Regions from separate parts of the Bradyrhizobium sp. 2TAF36 genome, predicted to be linked through region 4. Evidence: predicted binding sites of a transcription regulator. Region 4 holds the regulator's gene; each other region holds the start of a gene.
The links. The regulator PhoB, encoded in region 4, activates phosphate uptake and scavenging genes when phosphate is short. The targets are predictions, from matches to a motif close to TGTCATNNANCTGTCAT.
Positions count from the first base shown of each region.

Region 1 (6,786 bases), on a different contig from region 4:
TGGACGAGGCTCGACCTGGGTGCCCGCTACAACACGCGGATCAACAACCGGCCGGTGACGCTGCGGGCCCTGGTTCAGAACGTGTTCGATACCAATTACTGGGCTGGCGTGGCGAGCTTCTCCGCATTGTCGCAAGGTGTCCCGCGAACCCTGCTATTGTCGATGTCGACGGATTTCTGAGGCGGGTCGGCTTTGACGCGTGCAACGGCGATGTTGCCGGCCCCGAACCTCACCGGACGCGCACGGCGCGGGCTTCTGTGGGTTCATCGATGGCTCGGATTGCTCGGCGGCATCGTCGTGGTGCTGATCGGCCTCACGGGAAGCTTCATCGTCTTCTATCGGGAAATCGACGCCGCCCTGAACCCGGCGCTTTACGCTCCCGCCGGTCGGGAACGAGAGGCTACGTTGAGCGAGGTGATGCGCGCGGCCGCGGCAGCGGATCCCGCGCCGATAGCCACGATCCTCGCGCCGGATCGGACCTGGCCGGTCTGGGTCGTGATACATGCGCATGAAACTGCGAAAGGCCGCTACCCGAATCGCTGGACGACCATGGTCGATCCTTCGAACGGGAAGGTGCTCGGGCGGCGTGACTACGTCAACGCGTTCTCCCTTAAGGTTTATCGTCTGCACTACACGCTGCTGCTCTACGAGTGGTGGGGCAAAGAGCTGGTCGGCGTTGCCGGGTTCATGCTGCTCGGCCTGGCCATGTCAGGCGTCATCTTGTGGTGGCCGAGGCCGGGTCGATTCTGGCGATCGGTGTCGGTCCGGAAGGACGTTTCGCTGCTTCGATTTGTTTTCGACGTCCACGGCACGGCCGGCTTTTGGGCGCTGCTCGCGCTCACGGTGATCTCGATGACCGGCGTCGGGATCATTTTTCCCGACGTCGTGCGTCCCATCGTTGGCCTTGTGTCGCAACCGACAGCCGATCCGTCGCCGCGGATCGAAGCGCCGCCCCCGACGGGGACACCGCCGCTATCACCCGACGCGATCATGCGGAGCGCGCAAGCGGCCAAGCCGGGCATGGCGGTTGCCATGCTGAGCCCGCCCACCGAAACGCGCAACACGTGGCGGGTGCAGTTGCGGGCCGCGGGTGCTGATCCCGCGGTACGTGCCCGGGGGGCGATCTGGCTCGATCCATGGAGTGGCGCAGTGGTGCACGATCGCACTTCGGCCGCGATGTCGATGGGGGATCGCTATCTGGCCGAACAGCTCTGGATCCATAACGGCGCGACGTTCGGGCTGATCGGGCGCCTGTTCGTGTTCGCAGCCGGCTTCGCACCTCTCGCCCTGTTCATCAGCGGCGGGATCATGTGGCTCAAGAAACGTCCGGGGAGGATCAGGACCGGCCAGCGGGTCTAAAGCGCGATGAGCTTGGAATGAATCCTTATCGCGCTTTAGGTTGTTGTTTGAGCATGATCTTTTCGGAAAACCGCTGCGCACTTTTCCGGATCATGCTCTAGCGCCGCACGATCGAGCCGGAGCGGCCGATCAGGCGGGCGAGGGCGCGGAAGCGGCTGCCGACGCGGTCGGCGACGAGGTCGACGAGCCGGTGCTCGAAAACCAGCATCAGATTGCGGCCTTGGCTGCGGAAATGCGTGGCCGGCAGCACACCCGGGCGTGCCGCCGAGATCAGATGGGCGACGCGGAACGCCGCGCCCAGCAGACGGGCGCGTTCGAGCTGGGCCGGTGTCAGCAGCTCCTGCATGGTCACCGGCGGCTGGTTCTCCTCGCTCAGGCCGGCATAGCGGTAGAACACGGACAGGCCGACGAAGGCGCGCTCGGTGTGGGTGATTGCGCCGAAATTGCCGTTGACGACCAGGCTCAGCGTCTGCTCGCCGCGATGGTCGGGATGCACGCGCCAGCCGATGTCGGAGAGCAGGCACGCGGTGTGGCGCAAGCGGCGGTCCTCCTCGGTCTCGCGCAGCTTCACCACGCGCGCGAGGCGGTCGGTCCAGGCGATCAGCTCGCGGGCGTGCTTTGCCGAACGCGACAGCAGCTGATTGAGCTCTTCCGCGGCGCAGATCAGCCCGTCCTTGTTGCGCTCGGACTCCGATAGCTTCTCGTGCAAGAGGCCCTCGCGCACGCCGAAGGTCGAGAACACGATGGACTTGGGTTTCGCCACGCGGATGATGTGCTCGAGCACCAGCGCCGCATAGGTGAGGAGCGGGCGCCTGGCATCCGCGACGATCTCGATGTCGGCCAGCATGTCGGCGGCCGCAAGCCGGCGGAGCCGACGCGAAAAGTCCAGCGCTTCAGCTGCGGAAATGGAGTAGCCGTGCATTACCTGGAGCGGATAGCCGCTCTGGATGATGTGGATGCGCGCCAGCGCGCGCCAGGTGCCGCCGACGGCGTAGAAGGTGCGGCCGCGGCCGGCGGTGAGTTGCGGCACCTCGTCGAGCTCCTCGCGCACGATGCGGTCGGCGCGCTTGAGCGATTTGTGCGCGAGGTCCTGGAGCGCGAGGCCACCGAGCGGCAACGTCACGCCGCTGCGCACGCTGTTCTTGCGCACGTCGATCAGCTCGAGCGAGCCGCCGCCGAGATCGCCGACAATGCCGTCGGGATGATGGATGCCGGAGATCACGCCGAGCGCCGACAGCCGCGCCTCGCGCGGGCCCGACAGGATCTCGATCTTCACGGCGCAGATGCGCTCGGCTTTCGCGATGAAGTCGGGGCCGTTGGAGGCGTCACGGCAGGCTGCGGTCGCAATCGCAAACACGCGACCGACCTGCATGACGCGGCACAGGGCCCGGAACCGCTTCAGCGAGGTCAGCGCCTTGTCGACGGCATCGGGCGCAAGCAGGCCCGTGCTCTGCACCTCGCGCCCGAGGCCGCACAGCGTCTTCTCGTTGAAGATCGGAATGAGGCTCCGCGTCAGTCCCTCGTAGACGACGAGACGGACCGAGTTGGAACCGATATCGATGACCGCGACGCTCGAGCCGCGCTTACGCGGCCGCTTCACGTCCTCGATCCCGGATCAAGACTGATGACGTTCATTACGGCGCGTGAGACGGCGCGGCGAGGATTCCTTGAGCGACTTTCCACGGCCAGATAGACTCGGATTTGTCATGAAGTAGTTGTGGACGTTGAAAGGCTCCTCGCCCTTCGCGGTCTTCATACGCGTCGAGGACCCGTCCGGCAACAATTGCCAGCTCTGCTCATTGTCCTTCAGATTCGCGACCATGATCTGTTCGAGAACCTGCTGATGCACCGTGGGATTTTGCAGCGGACACAGCACCTCGACGCGGCGGTCGAGGTTGCGCGGCATCATGTCGGCCGAGGAGATATACACAGCCGCTTTCGCGCTCGGCAGGCCCTGGCCCATGCCGAAACAGTAGATTCGGCCGTGTTCCAGGAAGCGCCCGATGATCGACTTGACGCGGATGTTCTCCGACAGGCCTGGAATGCCGGGCCTGAGGCAGCAGATTCCGCGCACGACGAGCTCGACCTGGACGCCGGCTTGCGAGGCCTCGTAGAGCGCGTCGATGATGTCGGGGTCGACCAGCGCATTCATCTTCATCCAGACCGCGCCGGGTCGGCCATGCCGCGCATGCGCGGTCTCGCCTTGGATGTGCTCGATGATGCGCTTGCGCAACGTCAGCGGCGACACCGCCATCTTTTCCAGATCGCTCGGCGCGGCATAACCGGTGATGAAGTTGAACACGCGCGCCGCGTCGCGGCCGATGGTCGGATCCGAGGTGAAGTAGGAGAGGTCGGTGTAGATACGTGCGGTGACGGGGTGATAGTTGCCGGTGCCGGTGTGGACATAAGTGGTGAGGCCGCCGCCCTCGCGGCGCACCACCATCGAGAGCTTCGCGTGCGTCTTCAGTTCGAGGAAGCCGTAGACGACCTGCACGCCGGCGCGTTCGAGGTCGCGGGCCCAGCGGATGTTGGCCTCCTCGTCGAAGCGCGCCTTCAATTCGATCAGCGCGGTGACGGACTTGCCGGCTTCGGCGGCTTCCGCCAGCGTGCGCACGATCGGCGAATTGTTGGAGGTGCGGTAGAGCGTCTGCTTGATCGCGACGACATCGGGATCGCGGGCGGCCTGCTGCAGGAACTGCACCACCACGTCGAAGGATTCGTAGGGATGATGGACGACGAGGTCCTTCTGCCGGATCGCGGCAAAGATGTCGCCGCCATGCTCGCGCACGCGCTCGGGATGGCGCGGTACGTAAGGGGTGAATTCGAGATCGGGCCGGTCGAGGCGGGTGAGCTGCGAGAGCTCGTTCATGGCGAGCACGCCGTCGACCAGGAAGACCTCGTCGTCGGCGGCCGACAGCGCATGCTGCACGAAGCTGCGCAGCTCCTCCGGCATCTTGCCGTCGATCTCGAGCCGGATCACCGACCCGCGGCGGCGGCGCTTCAGAGCGGTCTCGAACAGGCGGACGAGGTCTTCGGCCTCTTCCTCGATTTCGAGCTCGGAGTCGCGGATGATGCGGAAGGCGCCCTGGCCGTGGAGATTGTAGCCGGGGAACAGGCGGTTGATGAACAGCCCGGTCGCCTGCTCGAGCGAGATCAGCCGCACGACCTTGCCCTCGGCCGGCAACCGGATGAAGCGGTCGATCTTGCCGGGCATACGAATCAGCGCGTTCATCTGCTTGCCGTCGGCGGCGCGCGTCAGCTGGAGCGCGATGGTGAAGCCGAGGCTCGGAATGAACGGGAAGGGGTGAGCCGGGTCGATCGCGAGCGGGGTCAACAGCGGAAACACGTTGTTGAGGAAGTAGTCCTCGATCCAGGTCCGTTCCGCCTTGGTGACGTCCTTGCCGTCGACCAGTGCGATGCCGACGTCGGCCAGCGTGCTGCGCAGGTCGCGCCAGATCGCCTGCTGGTCGGAGGCGAGCTGCGAGACGGTGCGGTTGATCAGCGCGAGCTGCTCGGACGGCGTCAGGCCATCGGGCGCGCGCTCGGCAATGCCTTCGCGCACCTGGGCCTTGATGCCGGCGACGCGAACCATGAAGAATTCGTCGAGGTTATTCGCTGAAATCGACAGGAATCGCACCCGCTCCAGCATGGGGTGGCTGGGATTGACCGCTTCTTCCAGGACGCGGCGGTTGAAGTGCAGCCAGGAGAGCTCGCGATTGATGAAGCGCTCGGGACTTGAGGCAATCGCCGGCAGGCCCTCGGTCTCCGGGGCTTTTTCTTTAATTTCAACAGCTTGCGCAGAGTCCATCAGAAGTCGATCCATCCAGTTCGCCCCAATTTGCGACTTATGCGCAAAACCGGCGGGAGCATGTGTTAGTCCGATGACGTTTCGATGACATTGATGTTCCGCCGCTGCGCCGCGTCAAGCGGCCTTGGAGCCAGGGTGGAAGGGTCAGGCGTCCCGAAGCAGCTCGGCGGCCAGCGCCCGCGTGACGGGGCGACCGAGGCGCAGGGCTTCGCTGTCGAGCAGCTCAACGGCCCCCCGTGCGGCCGCCGAAGACCGCTCCAGGCGGGTGGCGAGATAGCTGACCACGCTCTCATCCACGGTGAGCTGGCGGTCGGCGCAGAACTTGACGATCAGGCCGCGGAAGAGCTGGTCGTCGGGCGGCAGCAGCGAGATCACAGGAACCGCGCGCAGCCGCGAGCGCAGATCGCGCAGCTCGATCTCGAGCGACGCCGGTACCTCGCGGCCGGTGAAGAGCAGGTAGGCCCCATCCTCGCGGGCGAGGTTCATCAGATGAAACAGGGCCCGCTCGTCGAACTCTTTTGCCTTGAGATCCTCGACCACCAGCGCGCCGGTGGCGAGCGCGCCCGGGACGTTTTCGGCGGTCAGCCCATTGGCTGTGGTCGAGCGGGCGCCGGAATCCTCGGCCCAGATCGCGGCGAGATGGCTCTTGCCGCTTCCTTCCGGGCCGGCCAGCCACATGATCCGGTTCGGCCATTCCGGCCAGGCATCGATGAGGGCAAGACCGGCTTCGTTGGCGGGGCCTTCGYGGAAATTATCCCGGCTGAGGCTCTCCGCGTGCGGAAGAGAGAATGCCAATTGTCGGGGGTGAACGCGGCCTGCCACGCTTGCTGTGCTCCGTGCCGGCACGCCGGCTTCGTTTGAAGAGATTCGACTTCATCGAGCGGGAGTTGGCCTTTTGCGGGGCCGCATCCCGGCTCATTTGGCCTCGATCGTGCTACTTGGCCTCGATCGTGCTCATGTGCCGCAGCCACTCGACGAGATAGAGCGACACGGAAGAGAGCGTGAAGACCGTGACGAGGCCCATCAGGATCATATCATAGGGCGCCGGTTTGAAGCCGAAAGCGAGGGAGGCCAGCACCAGCGCCGCGTAGGCCACCTGGGCGGCGGTGTTGAGCTTCGACACCTTCGACGGCTTCATCTCGACCGGCTTGTCGAACAGCCAGGACACGATCACAGCGGCGACGATCATGATGTCGCGCGATACCACCAGGATCACGATCCAGCGCGGGATGTCGCCCCAGATCCCCAGTGCCAGATAGATCGAGACCAGCAGCGCCTTGTCCGCGAGCGGATCGAGCAGGGCGCCGAGCTCGCTCGTCATGTTGAAGCGCTTGGCGAGGAAGCCGTCGACCGCGTCGCTCACGCCGGCAATGAGGAAGACGGCGAACGCAACCTCCATTTGGCTCGACACGATGGCCCAGACGATGATTGGGACCAGCATGATGCGGCCCAGGGTAATGATATTCGGAATACTCACGCGGCGCTTCCTGGCACCCGGCCTGATCTCGAATCCGGCCCGTTTGAAGGCTGAACCGGTTGATATCTACATAGTATAGGGCGGGGCGCCACGCTTGCCATTGCGCGTCCCCGGAATTCGACGTAACCAGCCGCAAACCCAC
Region 1 covers NZ_JBFRFR010000005.1:110,793-117,578, forward strand. The annotation lists gene AB4Z51_RS04225 (TonB-dependent receptor) at 1-180, shown strand, start outside; gene AB4Z51_RS04230 (PepSY-associated TM helix domain-containing protein) at 193-1,359, shown strand; gene ppx (exopolyphosphatase) at 1,457-2,959, opposite strand; gene AB4Z51_RS04240 (RNA degradosome polyphosphate kinase) at 2,975-5,167, opposite strand; gene AB4Z51_RS04245 (chromosomal replication initiator DnaA) at 5,312-5,989, opposite strand; gene AB4Z51_RS04250 (CDP-alcohol phosphatidyltransferase family protein) at 6,102-6,644, opposite strand.
Region 1: the regulator PhoB is predicted to act here: its motif matches at 5,241-5,257, upstream of AB4Z51_RS04240 (RNA degradosome polyphosphate kinase).

Region 2 (6,200 bases), on a different contig from region 4:
GCTCGCAAGCCTGACCGAACGTTACGGCTGGCGGCTCGCGCTCGGCTTCGTCTGCATCGCGCTCGGCGTCTCCGCCGTGGCGGTTCTCCTCGCGATGCGCGACCGGCCGAGCGATGTGGGCCTGCGCCCGTTCGGCGACGAAGGCACCGAGCCCCTGCCGGCCCCGCCGGTCAGCCATGGCTCGATCACGGGCGTGGCGCTCGGCACGCTGCGCGACGCCTCGAAATCGCGCGCGTTCTGGATCCTGTTTGCGACCTTCTTCGTCTGCGGCGCGTCGACCAACGGCCTCGTCCAGGTGCATTTGATCCCGATGTGCCTCGATTTCGGCATCCCGCAGGTGCAGGCGGCAGGCCTGCTCGCCGCGATGGGCATCTTCGACTTCTTCGGCACCATCATGTCGGGCTGGCTGTCGGACCGCTACGACAACCGCTATTTGCTGTTCTGGTACTACGGCCTGCGCGGGCTCTCGCTGATCTTCCTGCCTTTCAGCGACTTCTCGTTCTACGGGCTGTCGCTGTTCGCAATGTTCTACGGGCTCGACTGGATCGCCACGGTGCCGCCGACGGTGCGGCTCACCGCGCAGAAATTCGGACCCGAGCGCGCCAATCTGGTGTTCGGCTGGATCTTTGCCGGCCATCAGCTCGGCGCCGGCACCGCGGCGTTCGGCGCCGGTTTCTCGCGGACGGTCTATGAGAGCTACCTGCCCGCGTTCTTCATCGCCGGCGCGCTCTGCGTGTTCGCCTCGCTGATCGTGCTGGCGCTGTCGCGGCAACCGAAGGCCGAGCCGAAGCCGGCGATGGCCTAGTACCTGATCGTGGTGGTGACGCCGAACACTGCGGCGTCACCGATCCGCGACACGCCGGTCGGATCGTTCGGATTGGGGATGCCGCCGGAGGGGCGGAACACGTATTGGAAGTAAGGCGCGATCAGCCAGCCCGGCTTGATATGCGCCTCATAGATCATCTCGATCAGCGTCTCGTTGCTGCGCACCGGACTCTGGATGCCGGTGGAAGCCTGCGTATCAATGTCAAGATTGCGCGCGGTGTTCGAAATCCGCATATAGGCCATTGCCACGCCGAAGCGATCGGGCGGACGGCCTGGCGTGAAGCCGACGAAGCCGATGCCGCCGTCCACATAAAGGTCGATCAGATTGCGGTCCGGCGGGCTGTAGGCGATGCGGCCGAACGCGGTGACGCCCGGGATCGAGGCTGACGTGCTGTTGTCCTTCACCTCCGGCGGGCGATAGAGCACCTGCTCGATGACGGCGAAGATACCGTAATTGCCGCGAAGTCTTGCAGGTACACCGCTTCCGCCGGGATCGGCGATCGAGAGCCCCTCGGCCGTAAAACGCTGGCTGTCGAACGAGCCGTAATGCTTCCAGGCGCCCGGCGTGAAATTGCCGGCGAGCGGCCGGCCGCCGATATCGATGTCGTAGTTGAAGCGGACCTGCCCGATCACCCACGGCGGATCGTTGACGCGGAACGCCAGGCCATGATGGTCGCGCAGCTGCGGATCCTGATCGCCCGGACCTGACGGATCGCCGTTGAACACCGCACCGAACGCGGTGATGTTGTCGGTCAGCGCCGCCTTGATGCGGATACCGGGCACAGCGATCGGCGGTGCCGGGCCGCCGGCCGGAAGGTTGCTCGCCTTGATCGCGGGCCAGCCGAAGGTGCCGTTGATGAAGAGGTCGTCGGTCTGGCTGTCGAAAAACTCGACGTCGGCGGCCTGCTGGCCGGCCCTGATGTTCAGGCGATCGCCAAAGAAGCTCTGCTCGAAATAGGCGTTGTAGAGCCGCTGGTCCGGCAATGCCTCGATCTCGCTGATGGTGGCGAGATTCATTACGTAGTTGCGGCTCAGTCCCTGCCCGTAGATCACGAACGCATTGGCGTAGAAGCGGCCGCCGGTCCAGCCGACGAGCTTGTCGAGATCGGCATCGACCGAGAGATCGAGGCGCCCGAAATGGATGGCGCCACGCTTCACGCCGCCGGAGACGTTAGTGATGTTGTCGGCGATATAGGTGGCGCCGAAATTCAGGCCTTTGTTGGCGAGTCCGTCATGCCATTCGTTGAACCATTTTGGCGCCAGCCATTCGGCCGCGCTTTCGTCCTTGGCGCCGGCGAACGCGCCGGTGCTCGCCACCGTTGAGGCCAGCACGATCGCGGCCGCATTTCGCAGCGGAAATCTGTGGGACGTCCCGATCACGGCTGATACCGGCTGCGTACGCTACCTGAAGATACCCGTGCGCCGCATGAACAGATAGGCTGCCCCCACCGACGAGGCCATCAGAAGCGCCGCCCAGAGAAATCCGCTCTCGACATCGGTGAGCGGCAGGCCCTTGGTGTTCATGCCGAAGATGCCGGTGATCAGGGTCGGCGGCAGCAGCAGCGAGGTCACGATGGAGAGCGTGTGGAGGTGGTGGTTGCTCTCCTCCTCGTTCTTGAAGCGCAGCTCCTCCTCGAGCAGGCGGCTGCGTTCGCGGAGCTCGACGATGTCGTGATCGAGCCCGTCCAGCCGCTGCGCCAGCTTGCCGGCGTGGATGCGCAAGGCCGGCGCGAGATGATCGGTGTTCTTCTGATCGAGCCGGTGGAACAGCACGCGCAGGCCAGTGAGCTGGCGATGCAACCTGACGCAAGTCCGACGCAGCCGGCCGAGATTGCGGCGCATCTCCGGCTTGGCGTCGTCGGCCAAAATCCGTTCCTCGATGTCGTCGATCTCCTGGCCGAGCTTGTCCGTCATCCGGTCCAGCGTGTCGGCGACCTCGTCGACGATCTTTTCCAGGAGATGGGCGACGTTGTCGACGCGGTAGCCACCTTCGAGCACGCGGCGCGTCGCATCGGCCGAGCATAGCGCCTGATGCCGGCCGCTGACGAGAAGATGCTCGGTCATGGCGAAACGCAGGAACGCGGTCTCTTCCGTCGCGCTGTCGATGTCGCGCACGAGATCGGAGAAGACGCCGTAAACGCTATGGTCGATGACGTGAAGCTGCTGGAAAGTGTCGTTGGACAGCAGGAGGTCGCGCGCGAGCGGCGGCAGCTGTGACGCTGCGATCCAGGGCCGTGCGCGCGCATCGGTCAGGTTGAAATGCAGCCAGAGCCGGCCGTCATGGCTGAACTCGATCGGCTGGTCGATCGGCAGCGCCTCGGCACTGCCGTCGCGGTGCAGCCGGAACGCCCAGACCAGGCCGGGAATGGCCGGCACGGAATCCGATATCGCGCTGACAAGCTTCGCCGGCTCAGCCATGGCCAACCCCAACCGTCAACAAATGCCCCGCTCCGGAAGATGGCTGACGGCATCTTCCGGACCTCTCACGGGTACTCAATTACGGCTTTGTTACAGTTTGATGATGGTGCCGCCCTACTCCGCGGCCAGCCCCGTCGCGGCCACCGCCTCGGCCTCCTTGACGTAGTCGTGCACGACGCGGCCGAATGGCAGCGTGAGATCGGCGATGTAGTGGTGCGCGCCCAGGCAGCGGCGAACCGGGAAATCCGCGACCGGTGCGTTGACATGCGGCACCAGATGCAGCCGGCCGGGCCCCATCCAGGAGCCCTTCGGCACGATGTCGATGAGGTTGATCGCGACGAGCTGACAGACTTCGAGACGGCCGTCGACGCCCGGGATCATCTTCAGATTGATCTGCGTCTTCGACAGCGTCGCACGGGTGCGATCGCCGTTGCCGGCCATGCTCTCGTGCTTGTAGCCCATCGTGCCCATGGCGACGAGCTGGCCGGCATATTCCAGCGTGCCCGTCAGCGTATCCTTGACGATCTCGAGTTTCGGATGGGCGTATTTCTTGGGAAAGCCCCAGATCTCGCGGCCCGCCGCGATCGGCGGATCATCATCCAGATACATCTGCGAGACGAAATTGACTTCCTCGCCGTTGAGGCGCGCCGGAATGACGAGGCCGGATTCGGTGTAGCTGCCGAAGCCGGAGGAGTCCGGCATCTTGATCCATTCGTAATGCACGATCGGCTGGTCGATCGGCTCCAGCGGCTCAGGCAGGCCGGCGCGGATCAGCTCCGGATCGGTCTCGTAGGTGATGACGAGGAATTCGCGGTTGACGAAGCGATAGGGCCCGGCCGGATAGCTCGGCCCCGCCGCCGGCATGGACGGAAGTCTCAGCACGTCTTCCCTGCGCATCCTGATCTCCTGTGTGCGATGCCCGCCCGGCGGCGTCAGGCCTGGATCGCAAATTGCTAGCCGCCGTCATTGACCGCGATGTGAAGGATTTCCGTCAGGCGCACGACCTCCCGCCATTCCCGCTGCGGTCGGCCTGCATGCGGACGATGCATCGGCGCTGAAATTGTCATCACGCCGTCACTGCCGGACGCAATCGTTTGGTCCACGCTAGGAGGCACCCATGGACGCCCGCACGTCGCAACCGGCTCATCAGACGCATCAGCCTCCCGCACGGGGCTGGCGCCCCGAACGCTGCGACCGCGTCGCGCTGGTGCTGCAAGGTGGCGGCGCGCTCGGCGCCTACCAGGCCGGCGTCTACCAGGCGCTGCACGAAGCCGGCATCGAGCCCGACTGGGTCTGCGGTGTTTCAATCGGTGCGATCAACTCAGCCATCATCGCCGGCAATAAGCCGGAGAAGCGGCTGGAGGCGCTGCGCATCTTCTGGGAGCGCATCACCAATCGCAAGATCTGGCATTACACGCCCGACGGCGACATCTTCCGCCAGTGGCGCAATCTCACCAGTGCGTGGATGACGTCGGCGATGGGCCAGCCCGGCTTCTTCACCCCGCACCAGGTCAATCCCTGGTTCAGCCCGGTCGGCGCGCGCACCGCCACCAGCTACTACGACACGATGCCGCTGAAGGAGAGCCTGCTGGAGCTCGTCGACTTCGATCTCATCAACGAGAAGAAGGTCCGCTTCGCGGTCGGCGCGGTCAACGTGCTCTCGGGCAACTTCATCTATTTCGACAATTCCCATGACGAGATCGAGCCGGAGCACATCATGGCCTCCGGCGCCCTGCCCCCGGCGCTGCCGATGGTGCGGATCGGCACCGATCATTTCTGGGACGGCGGCATCGTCTCCAACACGCCGCTCCAGCATCTGCTCGACCAGGAGGACGCGCTCAACTCGCTGGTGTTCCAGGTCGACCTGTTCAGCGCACGGGGCGTGCTGCCGCGCTCGATCCAGGATGTGATGGCCCGCCACAAGGACATCATGTATTCCTCGCGCACGCGCCACAACACCGACGTCTACCGCCGCACGCACAACCTCAAGGTTCTGCTCTACAAGGCCCTGGCGAAAGTCCCGGACGAGCAACTCTCCGACGAGGATCGCCAGCTCAAGTCGAGCCTGCGCCGCATGCCGGAGATCGCGATCCTGCACCTGATCTACCAGCAGAAGGCCTATGAGGGCGACGCCAAGGACCATGAGTTCTCGGGCACCTCGATGCGCGAGCACTGGACGAGCGGCTACGAGGACACCAAGCGCACGCTGAAGCGCCGCGACTGGATCAAGATGCCGGACGAAGGCATGGGCCTCGTGGTGCACGACGTGCACCGGGAGACGGAGAGCGCGTAACGGCGCTCTTCAGACGAACCGCTCCAAACAAAACTGCGAAAACAACCCCATGCACAGTAGCCGGGGCGTGGCGGATCAATGACTTACGTTTAACCGAAGGAAACTTGACTCGTCGGGCAAAACAGGGGCATGATGCTATCGTTGCCTCCCATCCATTTTGACCTTCGACGACGTGACGCAAAGCATCAGCCCCGCGGTCTCGATGTCATCACAAGCAAGATACCGGTCGATCTCTTCGGCTTGACCATCTGTCCTCGGCGAAATTAGCGTGCGCGCAGTGCGCAGCCTCGGTGCAGCTTTCGCGCGGGAGCGAGCTTCGATTGCCAAATCGCACGACGGATCCGCTCAGCGCCAATCCGCGACATTGGCCACACCGCGCCCCATGCCATAGTGGACGCCAGGCGAAGAGCACAACACGGCGTGGAGAAAATGATGATCAAGATTGTACAGGCCTTCGACCGAAAAGAGATCACCGAGCTCGCCAGTGACGACGCCGCCGCGCTGGAGGCAAAGTTCGAGACCGCGCGAAAACTGTTCGCGGACCGAAAGGCCTGGCTGAAGCCGCACCAGCGGATCGCCATCCTCAACAGGCTCGCCGATCTGGTCTCGGCGAAGCGGCAGGATTTTGGTATCCTGATCGCGCGCGAAGGCGGCAAGCCGCTCA
Region 2 covers NZ_JBFRFR010000016.1:99,505-105,704, reverse strand. The annotation lists gene AB4Z51_RS11810 (MFS transporter) at 1-805, shown strand, start outside; gene AB4Z51_RS11805 (carbohydrate porin) at 802-2,205, opposite strand; gene AB4Z51_RS11800 (transporter) at 2,227-3,243, opposite strand; gene AB4Z51_RS11795 (acetoacetate decarboxylase) at 3,358-4,140, opposite strand; gene AB4Z51_RS11790 (patatin-like phospholipase family protein) at 4,361-5,536, shown strand; gene AB4Z51_RS11785 (aldehyde dehydrogenase family protein) at 5,969-6,200, shown strand, end outside.
Region 2: the regulator PhoB is predicted to act here: its motif matches at 4,305-4,321, upstream of AB4Z51_RS11795 (acetoacetate decarboxylase).

Region 3 (8,208 bases), on a different contig from region 4:
CGAAGGTGCGGAACGATTGCGGCGTCAGGAACGTGAACTCGACGCCGAACCCCTTGGCTGCGTCTGCGAGCTTGGTCAGCGTCCGAACCACACCGTTGACTTGCGGGTGCCAGGCGTCGGTCGCGACCAGGATGCGCATCAAGCGGCCCTTGCTGCGACCTGCGGGACCGGTGCCGGCTTCCGCGCCTGATCCGCCCAGGTGATGATCTCGAAATGACCGTCGTCATGCTCGACCAGCGCCGTGCAGCTCTCAACCCAGTCGCCGCAGTTCATGTAGCGGATGCCGGCCTCGTCGCGGATCACGGCATAGTGGATGTGGCCGCAGATCACGCCGTCGGCGTCGTGACGCCGCGCTTCGGCGGCGAGCGCCTGCTCGAACGCGCCGATATAGTTGACGGCGTTCTTGACCTTCTGCTTGGCCCATTGCGACAGCGACCAATAGGGCACCTTGAACATGCGCCGGAAGAAGTTGACGAAGCGATTCATCTGGATCGCGAAGTCGTAGGCCTTGTCGCCGAGATGGGCGAGCCAGCGCGCGTTCTGCACCACGAGATCGAAGATGTCGCCGTGGATGACGAGGTAGCGCTTGCCGTCCACGCCGGTGTGGACGGTGTTCTCGACGACGTCGATGCCGCCGAAATGCGTGCCGTAATAGTTGCGCAGGAATTCGTCGTGATTGCCGGGAATGTAGATGACCTTGGCGCCCTTGCGCGCCTTGCGCAGCAGCTTCTGGACCAGGTCGTTATGCGACTGCGGCCAGTGCCAGCTCGATTTCAGCGCCCAGCCGTCGACGATGTCTCCGACGAGATAGATCGTGTCGGCATCGTGGTAGCGCAGGAAGTCGAGCAACAGGTCGGCTTGAGAACCGCGGGCTCCGAGATGAACGTCGGAGATGAACAACGTGCGAAAGCGCCTTTCAGGGCTCTCGTCACTCACATCGTAACTTCCCATGCGCCAGCCTGTAACCAATGTCCCGTGACAGGGGGATGACAGATTGAACCCTTGAGGCACCCTCAGATACGAATCAGACCTTGCCTCGCCCTCCCCGCGAATATCAGTCGCATGCGACAATCAGGCGACATGACGCCGTAGCCGCCTCCGCAAGACCCCGGAACCGATGGCCGAACAGGTTAACGGCAGCGGTCGCGCGCGCCGCGGGCGGTGCGCTCGCGGCCCGGATCAGTAAAATTTGTGGAAATGATGGATCGGCCCGTGGCCGTGGCCGACGCTGAAGCGGTCGGCGGCCGCGATCGCTGCGCTGATCCAGGCCTTGGCGTTCCGCACGGCGCGCTCCAGATCCTCACCCCTGGCAAGCCCGGACGCGACGGCCGAGGACAGCGAGCACCCCGTACCGTGGGTGTTGCGGGTGGCGACCCGCGGCGCCGCAAGCGCGATCGTGCTCTCGGCATCGACGAGATAGTCGATGCTTTCGGCGCCCTCGCCGTGCCCGCCCTTGATCAGGACCGCGCGGCAGCCCAGCGCCAGCAGCCGGCGCCCCTGGCTCTCGATCTCGGCCTCGCTTGCAGCGACGGGCTCGTCGAGCAGAGCCGCAGCCTCAGGCAGGTTCGGCGTGATCACCGACGCCAGCGGCATCAGTTTCTTGCGCAGTGCTTCCACCGCCTCCGCGGCGAGCAGGCGATCGCCCGAGGTTGCGACCATCACGGGATCGAGCACGATATGCCCCGGCATCCAGCGCGACAGCGCCGCTGCGATCGCATCGATGCTGGCGGCCTGCGCCACCATGCCGATCTTCACCGCGCCGACCTCGAGATCGGAAAACACGGCATCGATCTGCGCGGTGACGAAGTCGGCGGGCACCGCGTGGATGCCGGTGACGCCTTTTGTGTTCTGCGCCGTCAGCGCCGTGATGGCGGAGGCGCCATAGACGCCGAACGCGGTAAAGGTCTTCAGGTCGGCCTGGATGCCGGCGCCGCCGCTCGAATCGGAGCCGGCGATGGTGAGCGCCACAGGCGTCGTCATGGGGCGATTTTCCGCGTTTTTGAGGCCATCGCCCCGTCCTAGCGCGCACCCCGGTCGCCCGCAAGTTCGCTTGCTAAATCCGGCCGGTTTTGGCCTATTAGCCGCCAGATATGCTTCGGAGTGACTGCAATGGTTCCTTTTTTCGTCCAGATCAAATGCAAGCTCGGCCAGTCCTACACGGTCGCCAACGCGCTTGCCGAAGCCGAGATCGCCTCCGAGATCTACTCCACGGCCGGCCATTACGATTTGCTGGTGAAGTTCTACGTCGACAAGGACACCGACATCGGCCACTTCATCAACGAGAAGGTGCAGGTGCTGCCGGGCATCCAGGACACCCTCACCATCATCACCTTCAAGGCGTTTGGCGCAAGCTAGGGTTTGCACTCACAGAGGGCCGGATGGAAAGTCCGCTTCCGAGACAGCGCAGCGGACCAATTGTGCTCAAAGTGAGTTCTTCGGATTTTAACCATCGCGCACATCATCCAGCGCTGACACCCTCTTGCGCTGGCAAGGCTCAACGCGCTTCATCGATGACGGCCGCGTCGACATCGCGCCAATGTCCGGTCAAAAAACGGATAGTCTCCAAGCGGTTGGGGCCTTTGCATCGTAGCCCACGCGCTTAGGTCCGCGGAGGAACAATTCGGCGCCCGACCGCGTGCACTTATGCCGCGCGCAAAGTGTGAAACATTTCATTGAACATACAACCCTGGAATGCTCTTTTCGCACGGATCGTGAGCGCCGGGGGCCGGCAATGCCCAAAGGACCGCTTGTTTCGATAGCTGTTGCTGTCTGGGCGCTTTGCACAGGCGGCTTAGCCTGGGCAGTTCGCCCAGCACCGATAGACCCCGCTGCCATCCTCCGTAACCAAGTCGACAAGATTGGTCCGGGTTCAGTTGTATTTACTCCTCCGACGGAAATGACGGTCGGCTATCACGAGCCAATAACCGTCCAGCCGCTCCAACGTCATGGCGTGGCTCAAACTGAAGAGATCGAGGTTGGCAGCTTCATGCGGGCTCGCCTATTCGGTGAAGGATTCACGGCAACAACGAGTAGCGATGACGCGCAAGCCGAGTGGCTTTATGCTGAGCTTCCAGCGAAGTCGGGCGACCAGACCGGTGCACCGCGCGACAAGATGTATCTCTTCGTTTCGCGAGTTCTGGGCAGCACGGAGGAGGTCTGGCAGGCAATCTTCGCATCCGATCGCCTAACTTATCGGCCACCCCGTCTCGTTCTGTACACAAGCGCCACCTACGCAGCCTGCGGATTAGCCGAGAAAATCATGGGACCATTCTATTGTCCTGATGATCAGAAGGTCTACCTCGACCTATCGTTCTTCCAAGAGATGCAGACTGAACTTCATGCCTGCGATTCGAGCGGCGCCGACTGTCAACTTCCTCAGGCCTATGTGATAGCCCACGAAATCGGACATCACGTTCAGAACTTGCTGGGAATTATGCCAAAAGTGCGCCAGCTCCAAGAGAGCATGGAAACGGAGGCGGAGAGAAACCGGTTACAAGTTCTTCTCGAGTTGCAGGCCGATTGTCTCGCCGGCATTTGGGCGCGTAAAATTAAAGAGAAAGCGAAGATCAACGCGAGCGACATAGCAGCGGCAATTCGAACGACAGAAGCACTGGGCAATGACACCCTGCAGAAGAGTGCCTTGGGGTACGTAGTGCCTGACTCGTTCACTCATGGCAGCGCCGCGCAGCGCCATCATTGGTTCGATGTCGGTTACACAACTGGATTGGTGAAGAGCTGCAACACCTTTGCTGGAGCGCGGCAATGAGGCCCGACCTTCCCAACTCTCAACAGCCGAAGTCCGACAACGACTGCATACTACCGAGCGGGGCCGCTCGGGAGCCCCCACTGGACGAAGAGAAACTCCGCGACGAACGCCTGCTCGGTCTCTTGCATTTTCATTTTGAGGGGTGTGCCGTGCCCCAGCATTGGTTAAAATACTTGGCTGTTTGGTCAATTGCTTTCGCAACGAGCTTCGGGAGCAGCTACGCGCAACCGATCGTCGCCGAGCGAGACGTCCTTCAAATTTGCGAAGCGTTTTCGCGGAAGGCCCCAGAGCGAATGCCGGCAATTGTTCAGCCGGAAGCTGCCAAAAATTTCGTTGGGAGATACGCTCGCTTTTCGGACCGGCTACGAGGCTGCCTATCGGCATCGGAGCGCGAGCGCGAGCCAAATAGCGTGACTTTTTTGATTCAGAATACACAGTATGAGAGTTACTGGAAGTTCCTCACTGATTCCAACTCAGTTCAATGGATTTCTATCGAGAGGTTTAGGCCCGTCACGCTGGCAGATGATGAGCCATGGCGCGCGCCTTTTGATGTGATAGCAGCCCCGATCAGGCCAACGATTAAACCCGGCGGCACAAAAATAGACCCGGATACCCAAGGCGGCGCAATTCAAGACTCCAGAATCGACACACGTATCGTTGAGTTTTTCTATGCAACGAACCGCAAACAGTCGGACGCTCCCCCCGATGTCGAAGGCCATCCCCAGCCCGCATTCACAAGCGATGGACCTCCTGTCTACAGCTTAAACGGCTGGACTGCTGTCAGCGGCTACACAGGCGAGCGCAACCCTGATCTGAGTGTCGGGATCGTTCGCGTCCGGGTGCCTGAAGGACACCACATCGGAAACATAGAATTGCCCCCGAGCCTTAAGCTCTTCGGATTTGAATTGAGAAGAGACACACTTGACCCAACGAAGCATTTTACTATTCGCAGCATCGAGAAAACAGACGAAGCGAAATGGATAAGAACGCTAGCGTCAACGAAAAAGAAGAAGGCTCTCGTGTTTGTCCATGGCTTCAATACCAAATTCCGCGACGCCGTCTTCCGGGCAGCGCAGATAACTTGGGATCTTCAGTTCAGAGGCACCACAGTCTTATTCTCATGGCCGTCTCGCGGGGATATCGCGGACTATCTCTATGACAAAGAAAGCGCGTTGGCTTCGCGCACGGCCTTTCTTCGCGTGATCGACGATCTTTACAAAGCCGGATATGACAACATCGATGTGATAGCTCACAGTATGGGGAACTTGATCGCAGTTGAGGCCCTATCAAATAGCGCAGCGACACGATCACCCACGGCTATCGCGCAGTTGATTATGGTCGCCCCCGATGTGGACCGAGACATGTTTGTTCAAGACATTTCCGGCGTTGCAAAGGTCACTAAGGGGCTTACACTTTACGCATCCAAGAACGACAAGGCCTTGCAGCTATCGAAGCGTATTGCCGGAGGTATCCCGCGCGCAGGAGATGTACCTGATGCCGGGCCAGTTGTTTTGCCCGGACTTTGGACGATTGATGTCAGTCTAATTGGAGATGAACTGTTCGGACTAAATCATAACACGTTCGCCACAACACGAAATGTGCTTAACGATCTTGCGATACTACTTATGGAAGGCAAGCCTCCACCACGGCTAGTTGAAATCCGGGGCTTCCCTGAGCCTCCCCAAAAAGCCGCATACTTCCGCTACATACCCTAGACTAGCTGCCTTCCTTGCGTTTCGGCCGCGGAGGCCCGTCGACCGGCGGCAGCGATTTGATGTACTCCGCCATCGCCGCGAGATCCTCGTCCGGCAATTGCGAGGTGTTCTTGATCACGCGCGTCATCGCGCCGCCGACGCTGTCGCCGTCGGGCAATTCGCCGGTCTTGAGGAAATAGGCAATATCCTTCGCGCTCCACTCGCCGAGACGCTTCTGTGTGATGTTGGGCACCCACCCCTCGCCTTCCGGATTGGGGCCGCCGGCAAAGCGTTCTCCGGAAATGATGCCGCCGAGCGCATTGCGCGGGCTGTGGCATTCGGCGCAATGGCCGAAACTGTTGACGAGATAGGCGCCGCGATTCCATTGCGGCGACTTCGTGCCGTCGGCGACGAAGGGCTTTCCGTCCATAAACAGGAATTTCCAGATGCCGATGTTGCGCCGGATGTCGAACGGAAAGCGCACGTCGTGGTCACGCACCTTGCCTGCGACGGGCGACAGCGTTTTCAGATAGGCGAAGAGGTCGAGCACGTCCTCGCGCCTGGCGTGCTGATAGGACGTGTAGGGAAACGCCGGGAAATAATGCTGTCCGTCCGGCGAGACCCCGTGCATGACCGCGTTGACGAAATCGGCGTCGGTCCATTTGCCGATGCCGTAGGTCGGATCGGAGGAGATGTTCGGCGCATAGAACGTTCCGAACGGCGACTTGATCGCGACGCCGCCGCCGAGCCTGGTGCGATCGGGCTGGTCGGGGACGGCATGGCAGGACGCGCATCCGCCGGCGTTGAACATCACCTCGCCATTGGCGAGATTGGGGACATGGGCAGGCGTGGCAGCGGCACCGGCCGCCACCACCGGCGCGCTGAGCCACCAATAGACGCCCGCAGCAGCGACCGCGGCAAGCAGCGCCACGACAATTGTTCGTTGCAACATGCAGATCCATTCATTGCTTGCCGCGAACTTATGACCGATGTCCACGCGGCTCCAGCCACGAAGAATTTAGCCCGCCCCGGCCGGAAACGGGAATAAACTGAAACGGCCAATGTTGGAAGGTTGGCAGGCCAACGAGGTCTCAGGGAGAATGTTATGAACAAGACCGTCATCGCCATGGTCGCGCTGGGCGCCGCAGCTTTTGCAGCCCCCGCCGGCGCCGAAAAGTTGAAAGCAACGCTCGACGGCAAGTCCGAGGTGCCCGCGACCACCACCAGCGGCACCGGAACCGCCGATCTGGACTATGATGCCGCCAGCAAGAAGCTGTCCTGGAAGGTCACCTATTCCGGTCTGTCCGGCCCGGCAACAGCCGCCCACTTCCACGGGCCGGCCGAGGCCGGCAAGAACGCTGGCGTCGCGGTCGCGATCCCGAACGCGACCTCCAGCCCGGTCGAGGGCTCGGCAACGCTGACCGATGCGCAGGCCGCCGATCTGCTCGCCGGCAAGCTCTACGTCAACATCCACACCGCGGCCAATCCGGGCGGCGAGATCCGCGGCCAGGTGACGAAGTAACCTCAAGGCTGCTTCGTACGCGAAGGCCGGGCGCCGGAGGGAGCGTCCGGCCTTTTCGATTCCGCACGCCGCGAGGTGGCCGCGCACGCTCATTCCGGCATGCCGGCAACCCGGAGCGCTTGCGTCAGCTTTTCGACATCTTCCCGTCGGCGGTATCGCCGTGTGTACGCATCGATACGCTTATTGGGACATAGTTGCATCGCACGGTCGCAAATCCGCCGGGCTTCCCCAATCCGGTCTGACGCCGCATGGCATGCCGCCAGAATGAATTGCGCAGGCGGAAAGATCGGTATCAGCCTGATGGCGGCTGCCGCGCAAGCCAAGGCGTCATCATGACGGTCAGCAAGAAAATGAGCGTAAGCCAAGCCCGTCTGGGCATTGGCGCCCCCATGCGGATGAAGCGGGTTCAAACGCAATGCGGTGTTGAATTGCTCGATTGCGGCGTCACCGCGACCAAGCCAGAGTTGGCTCCAACCGTTCCAATGTCGTGCGATGACGAGGTTTGGGTCCAGCTTGATCGCGCGCACGAGAAGAGCATCGCCTTCCTCGACCTCGCCTGCCACCTGGGAGAGCGCGTGTCCGGCCATCGCAAGCACCGACGGATCGTTCGGGTCAAGCTCGACCGCCCGCCTCGCCAGCCGCGCGGCTTCACTGTGTTCATGGGCTTCATCAGTGATCCAGTCGAAAACATTCCTCAGGACATAGCAACGGGCGCCGAGCGCGTATGCACGCGCGAATTCGGGATCGATCTCGCGGGCAGTTCTTGCGAGCTCGATAGCCTCGATGCTTGCTTCCTCGGTAAATTTGAAGAACGAGGCAAATGCCCGAAGATAATAGTCATAAGCCTGAAGGTTGTCGGTCGGCTTGCGTTGGGCGCGCTCGATTTCGGCGCGCTCCAGTCGCGGGGAGATTGCGCCGATGACACTGCTCGTCAGCCGATCCTGCAGGTCGAAAAGATCTTCGATCTCACTGTCAAACCGGTCCGTCCAGAGATTCAGGCCGGTCGCCGCGTCGATCAACTGACCGGCGATTCGGACTCGATTGCCGGCCTTGCGCACACTGCCTTCGAGCACGTAGCGAACGCCCAGCTCCTGACCGATCTGCTTGACGTCGATCGCCCTGCCCTTGTAGGCCAGAGTCGAATGTCGCGCGATGACGAAAAGAGACTTCGAACGCGACAGTCCCGAAATGATGTCCTCGACCATACCGTCGGCAAAATAGTCCTG
Region 3 covers NZ_JBFRFR010000003.1:73,717-81,924, reverse strand. The annotation lists gene AB4Z51_RS02340 (glycosyltransferase family 4 protein) at 1-139, opposite strand, end outside; gene AB4Z51_RS02335 (UDP-2,3-diacylglucosamine diphosphatase) at 139-951, opposite strand; gene thiD (bifunctional hydroxymethylpyrimidine kinase/phosphomethylpyrimidine kinase) at 1,180-1,980, opposite strand; gene AB4Z51_RS02325 (Lrp/AsnC ligand binding domain-containing protein) at 2,110-2,355, shown strand; gene ypfJ (KPN_02809 family neutral zinc metallopeptidase) at 2,732-3,766, shown strand; gene AB4Z51_RS02315 (alpha/beta hydrolase) at 3,763-5,481, shown strand; gene AB4Z51_RS02310 (c-type cytochrome) at 5,483-6,412, opposite strand; gene AB4Z51_RS02305 (CHRD domain-containing protein) at 6,566-6,982, shown strand; gene AB4Z51_RS02300 (winged helix-turn-helix domain-containing tetratricopeptide repeat protein) at 7,072-8,208, opposite strand, start outside.
Region 3: the regulator PhoB is predicted to act here: its motif matches at 976-992, upstream of AB4Z51_RS02335 (UDP-2,3-diacylglucosamine diphosphatase).

Region 4 (8,208 bases):
TATGCTTGGTGAAACCGGTGTCAATGCCGCCCGGAAAGCCTCGCGAAACGCAGAATCCGTAGTCTTGCGGTGGCGATTTTGCGTATTTCCGCCACGGAACATGTGGAAGCGAGTCGGCGGACTCTTGCGCGTGAGTCACGCCATATTGTAGCGTTTGGCTTGTCAGATACGACATCTCGTGCAGCAGTTCTGATCCTCTAAGTCCTCATGTACCGGCGTAAGCGTTCGGGCGCATCTGGTGCGCCCGGCGAGCCTTAAGGGATTCTGGCGGCACGGGTTTTTCGAAGCTTAGGCATTCGCCGTGCGGCCGCCAGGATGGCAAGCGCCGGCGAAGGAAAGGGTGCAATGACCGTTTTGACCTGGTCGGATGATCGCGTCGAGCAGCTGAAAAAGCTCTGGGAGGCCGGACTTTCGGCCAGCCAGATCGCCGCTGAACTCGGCAATGTGACCCGCAATGCCGTAATCGGCAAAGTGCACCGGCTCGGCCTGTCGGGCCGCGCCAAGAGCCCTTCATCGGCAGCGCCGCGGCCGCGCAAGGCGCGCCCCGCCCAGCACATGATGCGGGTGACCCGCCCGATCGCACGCGGCAACACCGCGCTGGCGCAGGCCTTCGAAGTCGAGGTCGAGGCCGAACCGGTCACCTACGACAACGTCGTGCCGATGAGCCAGCGGCTGTCGCTGCTGGAGCTGAACGAGGCGACCTGCCACTGGCCGGTCGGCGATCCCTCGAGCCCGGATTTCTTCTTCTGCGGCGGCAAGGCGCTCTCCGGCCTGCCCTACTGCGCCCAGCACTCGCGCGTGGCGTATCAGCCCGCGGCCGATCGCCGGCGCGCGCCGGTGAAGCCGGGTCCGCGCTGAGGTCGTTCTGAGCTCGGAAAGGAGCCGTCACACGATGGCGGCTCAACAAATCCGATGTCGTCCCGGACAAGCGCGCCTCAAGCGCGCGCAGATCCGGGACCCTTAACCACCGCAAGATGTGGCTACGGGGACTCGGAGTTACCTTTTCACACAATAACCACTCGCTGTGGGTGTCCCGGACCTGCGCTTACGCTTGTCCGGGACGACACCGAGGGTGCGGCCGCAGCTCACCAAGCTTACGCCTGCTCCGCCTTCGCAAAGCGATCGTCCAGTGCGTAGCCCGCACCGCGGACGGTGCGGATCGGGTCCTGCTCGCGGCCGAGATTGAGCAGCTTGCGCAGGCGGCCGATATGGACGTCGACAGTGCGCTCGTCGATGTAGATGTCACGGCCCCAGACACTGTCGAGCAGCTGCTCGCGCGAGAATACGCGGCCGGGATGCTCCAGGAAGAACTCCAGCAGGCGATATTCGGTCGGGCCGAGATCGATCGGCCGGCCCGAACGCGCCACGCGACGCTTGTCGCGGTCAAGCTCGATGTCGCCATAGGCGAGCACCGTGGCGAGCCGCTCGGGGCTGGCGCGCCTGAGCAGGCCCTTCACGCGTGCCAGCAGCTCCGGCACCGAGAACGGCTTGACGATGTAGTCGTCGGCGCCGGTCGCAAGGCCCCGCACCCGCTCGCTCTCCTCGCCGCGCGCGGTGAGCATGATGATCGGGAGCTGCTTGGTCTCGGGCCGGGTGCGCAGCCGCCGGCACAGCTCGATGCCGGAGAGGCCCGGCAACATCCAGTCGAGCACGATCAAATCGGGGATGTGCTCCTTGAGGCGGGTGTCGGCGTCGTCGCCGCGCATCACCGTCTCGACGTCATAGCCGTCGCCTTCGAGGTTGTAGCGGAGAAGCTCGGTGAGAGCTTCCTCGTCCTCAACCACCATAATGCGTGCGCCCATGGTGTTCGTCGCTCCTTAAGTGTTCGGGACCGTCGTGGCGAAGGTCGTCATGTCGCCCTTCGGCCGCTTGTCGGTGATCGCCTGGCCCTCGATCATGTAGAACACGGTCTCGGCGATGTTGGTGGCGTGGTCACCGATGCGCTCGATGTTCTTGGCGCAGAACATCAGATGGATGCAGAACGAGATGTTGCGCGGATCCTCCATCATGTAGGTGAGGAGCTCGCGGAACAGCGAGGTGCAGATGGCGTCGACTTCCTCGTCGCCCTTCCACACCGCCATCGCCGCCGGCAGATCGTGCGCGGCATAGGCGTCCAGCACCGACTTGACCTGTTGCTGCACGAGGTCGGTCATGTGCTCCAGACCGCGGAACAGCTTGAGCGGATGGAAATCCGTCTCCAGCGCCGCGACGCGCTTGCCCATGTTCTTGGCGAGGTCGCCGATCCGCTCGAGATCGGTCGCGACGCGCATGGCGCCGACGATCTCGCGCAGATCCACCGCCATCGGCTGGCGGCGCGCGATGGTGAGAACGGCGCGCTCCTCGATCTTCTTCTGGAGCGCGTCGAGCTCGGCGTCGATGGTCACGACGCGCTGGCCGAGCGCGACGTCGCGGCGGATCAGCGCGTCGACGGAATCGACGATCATGCGCTCGGCGATGCCGCCCATCTCGGCGACCAGGCGCGTGAGCTCCTGGAGGTCGGTGTCGAAGGCCTTTGCGGTATGTTCAGAACCCATGTTCCGTCTCCTCAGCCGAACCGGCCGGTGATGTAATCCTGCGTGCGCCGGTCGGTCGGCGACGTGAAGATCTTGCTGGTGTCGTCGAACTCGATCAGCTCGCCGAGATACATGAAGGCGGTCTTGTCGGAGACGCGCGCCGCCTGCTGCATGTTGTGGGTGACGATCGCGATCGTGTAGTTCTCGGACAGCTCCTGGATCAGCTCCTCGACCTTGGCGGTCGAGATCGGGTCGAGCGCCGAGCAGGGCTCGTCGAACAAGATCACCTCGGGCCGCACCGCGACCGTGCGGGCGATGCAGAGGCGCTGCTGCTGGCCGCCGGAGAGCGACAGGCCGGAGGCGTTGAGCTTGTCCTTGACCTCGTTCCACAGCGCGCCGCCGCGCAGCGCCTTCTCGACGCGGTCGTCCATCTCGGACTTCGAGATCTTCTCGTAAAGGCGGATGCCGAAGGCGATGTTCTCGTAGATCGTCATCGGGAACGGCGTCGGCTTCTGGAACACCATGCCGACGCGGGCGCGCAGCAGATTGAGGTCCAGCTTGGGGTCGAGGACGTTGGTCTGGTCGAGCATGAGCTGACCGGTGACGCGCTGGCCCGGATAGAGGTCGTACATCCGATTGAAGATGCGCAGCAGGGTCGACTTGCCGCAGCCCGACGGGCCGATGAACGCCGTGACGCGGTTGGTGCCGAGCGCCAGATTGATGTTCTTCAGCGCGTGGTGCTCGCCGTAGTAGAAATTGAGGTTGCGCACCGTCACCTTGGCCGGAGCTTCGGGCAGCACCGGCGCCTGGGGCAAACCACCGGCCGCGCTCATCGATACGGAAAGATCACTCATTTTGCGGTCCTCTCGGCGCTCAGAATGCGCGCGCCAATATTCAGGGCAAGAACGGTCAGGGTGATGAGCAGCGCGCCGCTCCAGGCGAGCTGCTTCCAGTAGGCGTAGGGGCTCTGCACGAAATTGTTGATGGTGACCGGCAGGTTCGCCATCGTCTTGTTCAGACCCAGGCTGAAGAACTGGTTCGACAGCGCGGTGAAGAGCAGCGGCGCGGTCTCGCCGGCGACGCGGGCGGTGGCCAGCATCACGCCGGTGATGAGGCCCGAGCGCGCCGCGCGATAGGCGATGCGCTTGATCACCAGCGAGCGCGGCACGCCGAGCGCCGAGGCCGCCTCACGCAGTGCGTTCGGCACCAGCAGCAGCATGTCCTCGGTCGTGCGCAGCACCACCGGGATGACGATCACCGCAAGCGCGAGGCAGCCGGCAATCGCCGAGAAGCCGCGCATCGGCACCACCACCGCACCATAGATGAACAGGCCGATGATGATCGAGGGCGCCGACAGCAGGATGTCGTTGATGAAGCGGATCACCGAGGTCAGGCGGTCGTTGCGGCCGTACTCGGCGAGATAGGTGCCGGCGAACAGACCGAGCGGCGCGCCGATGCCGACGCCGAGCACGGTCATGATGATCGAACCCACGATGGCGTTGCGCAGGCCGCCCTCGGTCGAGCCCGGAGGCGGCGTGTCCGCAACGAAGAGCTCCAGGTTCAGGCCGGCAATGCCGTTGTAGAGCAGCGTCATCAGGATCAGCGCGAGCCATGTGACGCCGAAGGCAGCGGCAGCCAGGCAGAGCACACGGATGACGATGTCCATGCGGCGGCGGCGTGCGTAGATCGGGTTCATGTTACTTCCCCGCCTTCTTTTCAAGACGCATCAGCATCAACCGTGCAGCCGCGAGCACGAAGAATGTCAGCACGAACAGCAGCAGGCCGAGCAGGATCAGGCCCGACTGGTGCAGGCCGTCGCTCTCGGCGAACTCCGATGCGATCGCCGCCGAGATCGTGGTGCCCGGGGCGAAGATCGACGACGAGATGCGGAACGAGTTGCCGATGATGAAGGTCACCGCCATGGTCTCGCCGAGCGCGCGGCCGAGCGCCAGCATGACACCGCCGATGACGCCTACGCGGGTGTAGGGGATCACCACGCTGCGCACGACTTCCCAGGTGGTGCAGCCGACGCCGTAGGCGGCTTCCTTGAGCACCGGCGGCACCGTCTTGAACACGTCGACCGAGATCGAGGTGATGAAGGGCAGCACCATGATGGCGAGGATCAGCGCCGCGTTGAACAGGCTGAGATAGGACGGCGGGCCTGCGAAGATCGCGCCCAGCACGGGGACGCCGTCGAAGATCTTGATCATGAAGGGCTGGAACGTGTTGGCCAGGAACGGGCCGAGCACGAAGAAGCCCCACATGCCGTAGATGATCGAGGGAATGCCGGCGAGCAGCTCGATCGCCATGCCGATCGGGCGGCGCGCCCATTGCGGGCAGAGCTCGGTCAGAAAGATCGCAATGCCGAGACCGACCGGAATGGCGATCGCCATCGCGATGAAGGAGGTGATGAGCGTGCCGTAGATCGGGCCGAGCGCGCCGAGCACGGGCGGATCTGCCGACGGCGCCCAGCGCTGCGTCCACAGGAAGGCGAAGCCGTATTCCTTCATCGCCGGGAACGCGCCGACGATCAGCGAGATGATGATGCCACCGAGGATGAGGAGCACCGAGATCGCGGACAGCCGCGTGATCCAGTAGAAGGTGAGGTCGCCGAGCTTGAAGGCGCCCAAGGCCTTGGCGCGGTCATACGGTCCGGCGTCGTCGATTACATCGCTCTGAACGGCCATCTCTGCCACGCCGATCCCCTGTGCCCGTTTGATATACGCTTGTTGTCGGTCTTGTTGTTGGTCTTGCGCTCCGGATGCGGCGCGAGGCCGATCCGGAGCGGAGGTCTTGTGAGATCCCGGCGCCCAGTCCGGGACACAGAGCGCTTAGCTCTTGATCTCGGCAGCCCAGGTCTTCTCGATCAGCTGGACGACCGGGTCCGGCATCGGGATGTAGTCGAGCTCTTCAGCCGCCTTGCCGCCGCTCTTGAAGGCCCAGCGGAAGAACTTGATGGCTTCCTGCGAGGCTGCCTTGTCGGTGGCATCCTTGTGCATGAGGATGAAGGTCGCCGCCGTGATCGGCCAGGACTTGTCGCCGGGCTGGTCGGTCAGGATGACGTAGTAGCCGGGAGCCTTGGCCCAGTCGGCGTTGGAAGCCGCGGCCTGGAAGGCTTCGACCGTCGGCTGCACCGGCTTGCCGGCCTTGTTGACGAGACCGGTGTAGGTCAGCTTGTTCTGCTTGGCATAGGCGTACTCGACGTAGCCGATCGAGTTCTTGGTCTGGCTGATGTTGCCCGACACGCCTTCGTTGCCCTTGGCGCCGACGCCGACCGGCCACTCGACCGCCGTGCCCTCGCCGACCTTGCTCTTCCAGTCCGCGCTGGCCTTGGCGAGATAGTTGGTGAAGTTGAAGGTGGTGCCCGAACCATCCGAGCGGCGGACCACGGTGATCGCGTCCGACGGCAGCTTCACGTTCGGATTGAGCTTCTTGATCGCGGCGTCGTCCCACTTGGTGATCTTGCCGAGATAGATGCTGGCCAGGGTCTCGCCGTCGAACACCAGCTCGCCGGGCTTCAAGCCCTCGATGTTCACGACCGGAACGATGGCGCCCATCACCATCGGCCACTGGACGAGGCCGTCCTTTTCGAGCTGCTCGGCCTTGAGCGGCGCGTCGCTGGCGCCGAAGGTCACGGTCTTGGCCTGGATCTGCTTGATGCCGCCGCCGGAGCCGATCGACTGGTAGTTCAGACCGTTGCCGGTCTCCTTCTTGTAGGCGTCAGCCCACTTGGAATAGATCGGGAACGGGAACGTCGCACCGGCACCCGTGATATCGGCGGCAAACGCCGCCGTCGCCGATGCGGCGACCAAGCCGGCAGCGACGATAGTTTTGATGAAATTCATGGTGGTCTCCATACAGGGGAGCGAAGCGCCATCCGCGCCCGATCGCGCTCCCCGTGCCGCCCCTTTAGGAGCGGTCGGCTGTGCTTTTACGAAGGTTTCGTGACAGCTGGATGACACGGCCAAGCGATTGAAATCGCTTGAATATCAGGTTGGAGCCGCGGTCTTCGCCTGGGGAAAACAGGCCGTGAAAACGGCGCCCTGCTTGGGCACGCTCTCGATCAAAAGCCGGCCGCGATGGCGGTTAAGAATATGTTTCACCAGCGATAATCCGAGCCCCGTCCCGCCCTGCGAGCGGCTGTCACCGACGTCGACCCGGTAGAACCGCTCGGTCAGTCGCGGCAGGTGCTCGGGCGCGATGCCGGGTCCGAAATCACGGACCATGACCCGGATTTCCTGAGTTCCATCAGTGGCTGCCGCGGCGGCCAGCGACACGATGACACGTCCGCCCGACGCCCCGTATTTGAGCGCGTTCTCGATCAGGTTCTCGAACAGGCGAAGCAATTCCTCGCGGTCGCCCGCAATCATCACCGGAGTCTCAGGCAGATGGGTTTCGACCTCGACCTGGCGCTCCCGCGCCAGCGGCTCGAGCCCGTCGGCAACCTGGAAGATGATCGGCAGCAGGTCGACCAGGGTGTCGGGCCGCACATGGGCCGACAGCTCGACCCGCGACAGCGAGAGCAGATCGTCGATCAGGCGCGCCATCCGGGTCGCCTGGTTGTGCATGATGCCGAGGAACCGCTCGCGTGCCTTGGGATCGTCCTTGGCCTGGCCCTGAAGCGTGTCGATGAAACCCGACAGCGCGGCGAGCGGCGTGCGCAGCTCGTGGCTGGCATTGGCGACGAAGTCTGCGCGCATCTCCTCGACCCGGCGCAGCGGCGTCTGGTCGTGGAAGGTCATCAGCATGCATTTGTCGGCGCCGCCGAAGGAGGTCGGCACCGGCACCGGCGTGATGGTCAGCTCCATCCAGCGGTCGACCGGGACATGGTCGAGATAGGTCGTGCGCCGCGGCTCGGTGGTCGCAATCGACTCCCGCAGCGCCGTGATGATCTCCGGCGAGCGCAGCGCGAACTGGGCGAGCTCGTTCTTGCGCAGCGCCGGCGCCAGCTGGGCGGCGGCGGCATTGAGATGGATGACACGCCCGGCGCGGTCGAGCAGCACCGCCGGATCCGGCATGCCGGCGACGACCGCGGCCACTGCCGCGCTCTCGACCGGGTTGACGCGGCGGGTGTCGTCGCGCGAAGCGGCATTGTCGTGCAGCCGCCAGGGGATCAGCGCCGCGGCCGCGATGCAGAGGAACACCGTCGCCGCCCGCATCACCGACAATTCGCCGAGCGAGACCACCACCGACAGCGCCAGCGCTGCGGCGATCAGGATGACGGTCGAGTGCCGCAGCCGGTCAGACCAGGGCTGCGCGGAGGGAGAAGATGGTGCGTCGATCGCCATCGGGGCGGGCTTCTCCTAAAGGGGATGCGCCGGTCAGGCGCCGGTGTCGCTGCGCTCTCTCACATAGGCGGCTTCACGCGCCGGGCCGGGGTCGAGCTTGAGCGCCGCCTGCTGCAAGCGCTTCGATCGAGCGCCGATTATAACCTCGCGAAACGTCAGCAAGATTACAGATATGACGAAGGGGGAGAGATAATAGAGGACGCGGAACAGGAGCATGCCACCCAGCAGTTCCTCGCGATCCATCTGCCAGAGGCCGACCAGCATGGCGGCATCGAACACGCCGAGCCCTCCCGGCGAGTGGCTGGCGAAACCGAGCAAGGTCGCCGAGACGAAGATCACCGCCACGACGACGAAGCCGAGATTGGGCTCGTCCGGGACCAGCACGTACATCGCGAGCGCACAGAAGC
Region 4 covers NZ_JBFRFR010000011.1:47,623-55,830, forward strand. The annotation lists gene AB4Z51_RS08375 (GcrA family cell cycle regulator) at 346-858, shown strand; gene phoB (phosphate regulon transcriptional regulator PhoB) at 1,095-1,802, opposite strand; gene phoU (phosphate signaling complex protein PhoU) at 1,818-2,534, opposite strand; gene pstB (phosphate ABC transporter ATP-binding protein PstB) at 2,546-3,367, opposite strand; gene pstA (phosphate ABC transporter permease PstA) at 3,364-4,209, opposite strand; gene pstC (phosphate ABC transporter permease subunit PstC) at 4,211-5,200, opposite strand; gene pstS (phosphate ABC transporter substrate-binding protein PstS) at 5,345-6,358, opposite strand; gene AB4Z51_RS08410 (ATP-binding protein) at 6,503-7,801, opposite strand; gene AB4Z51_RS08415 (UPF0104 family protein) at 7,835-8,208, opposite strand, start outside.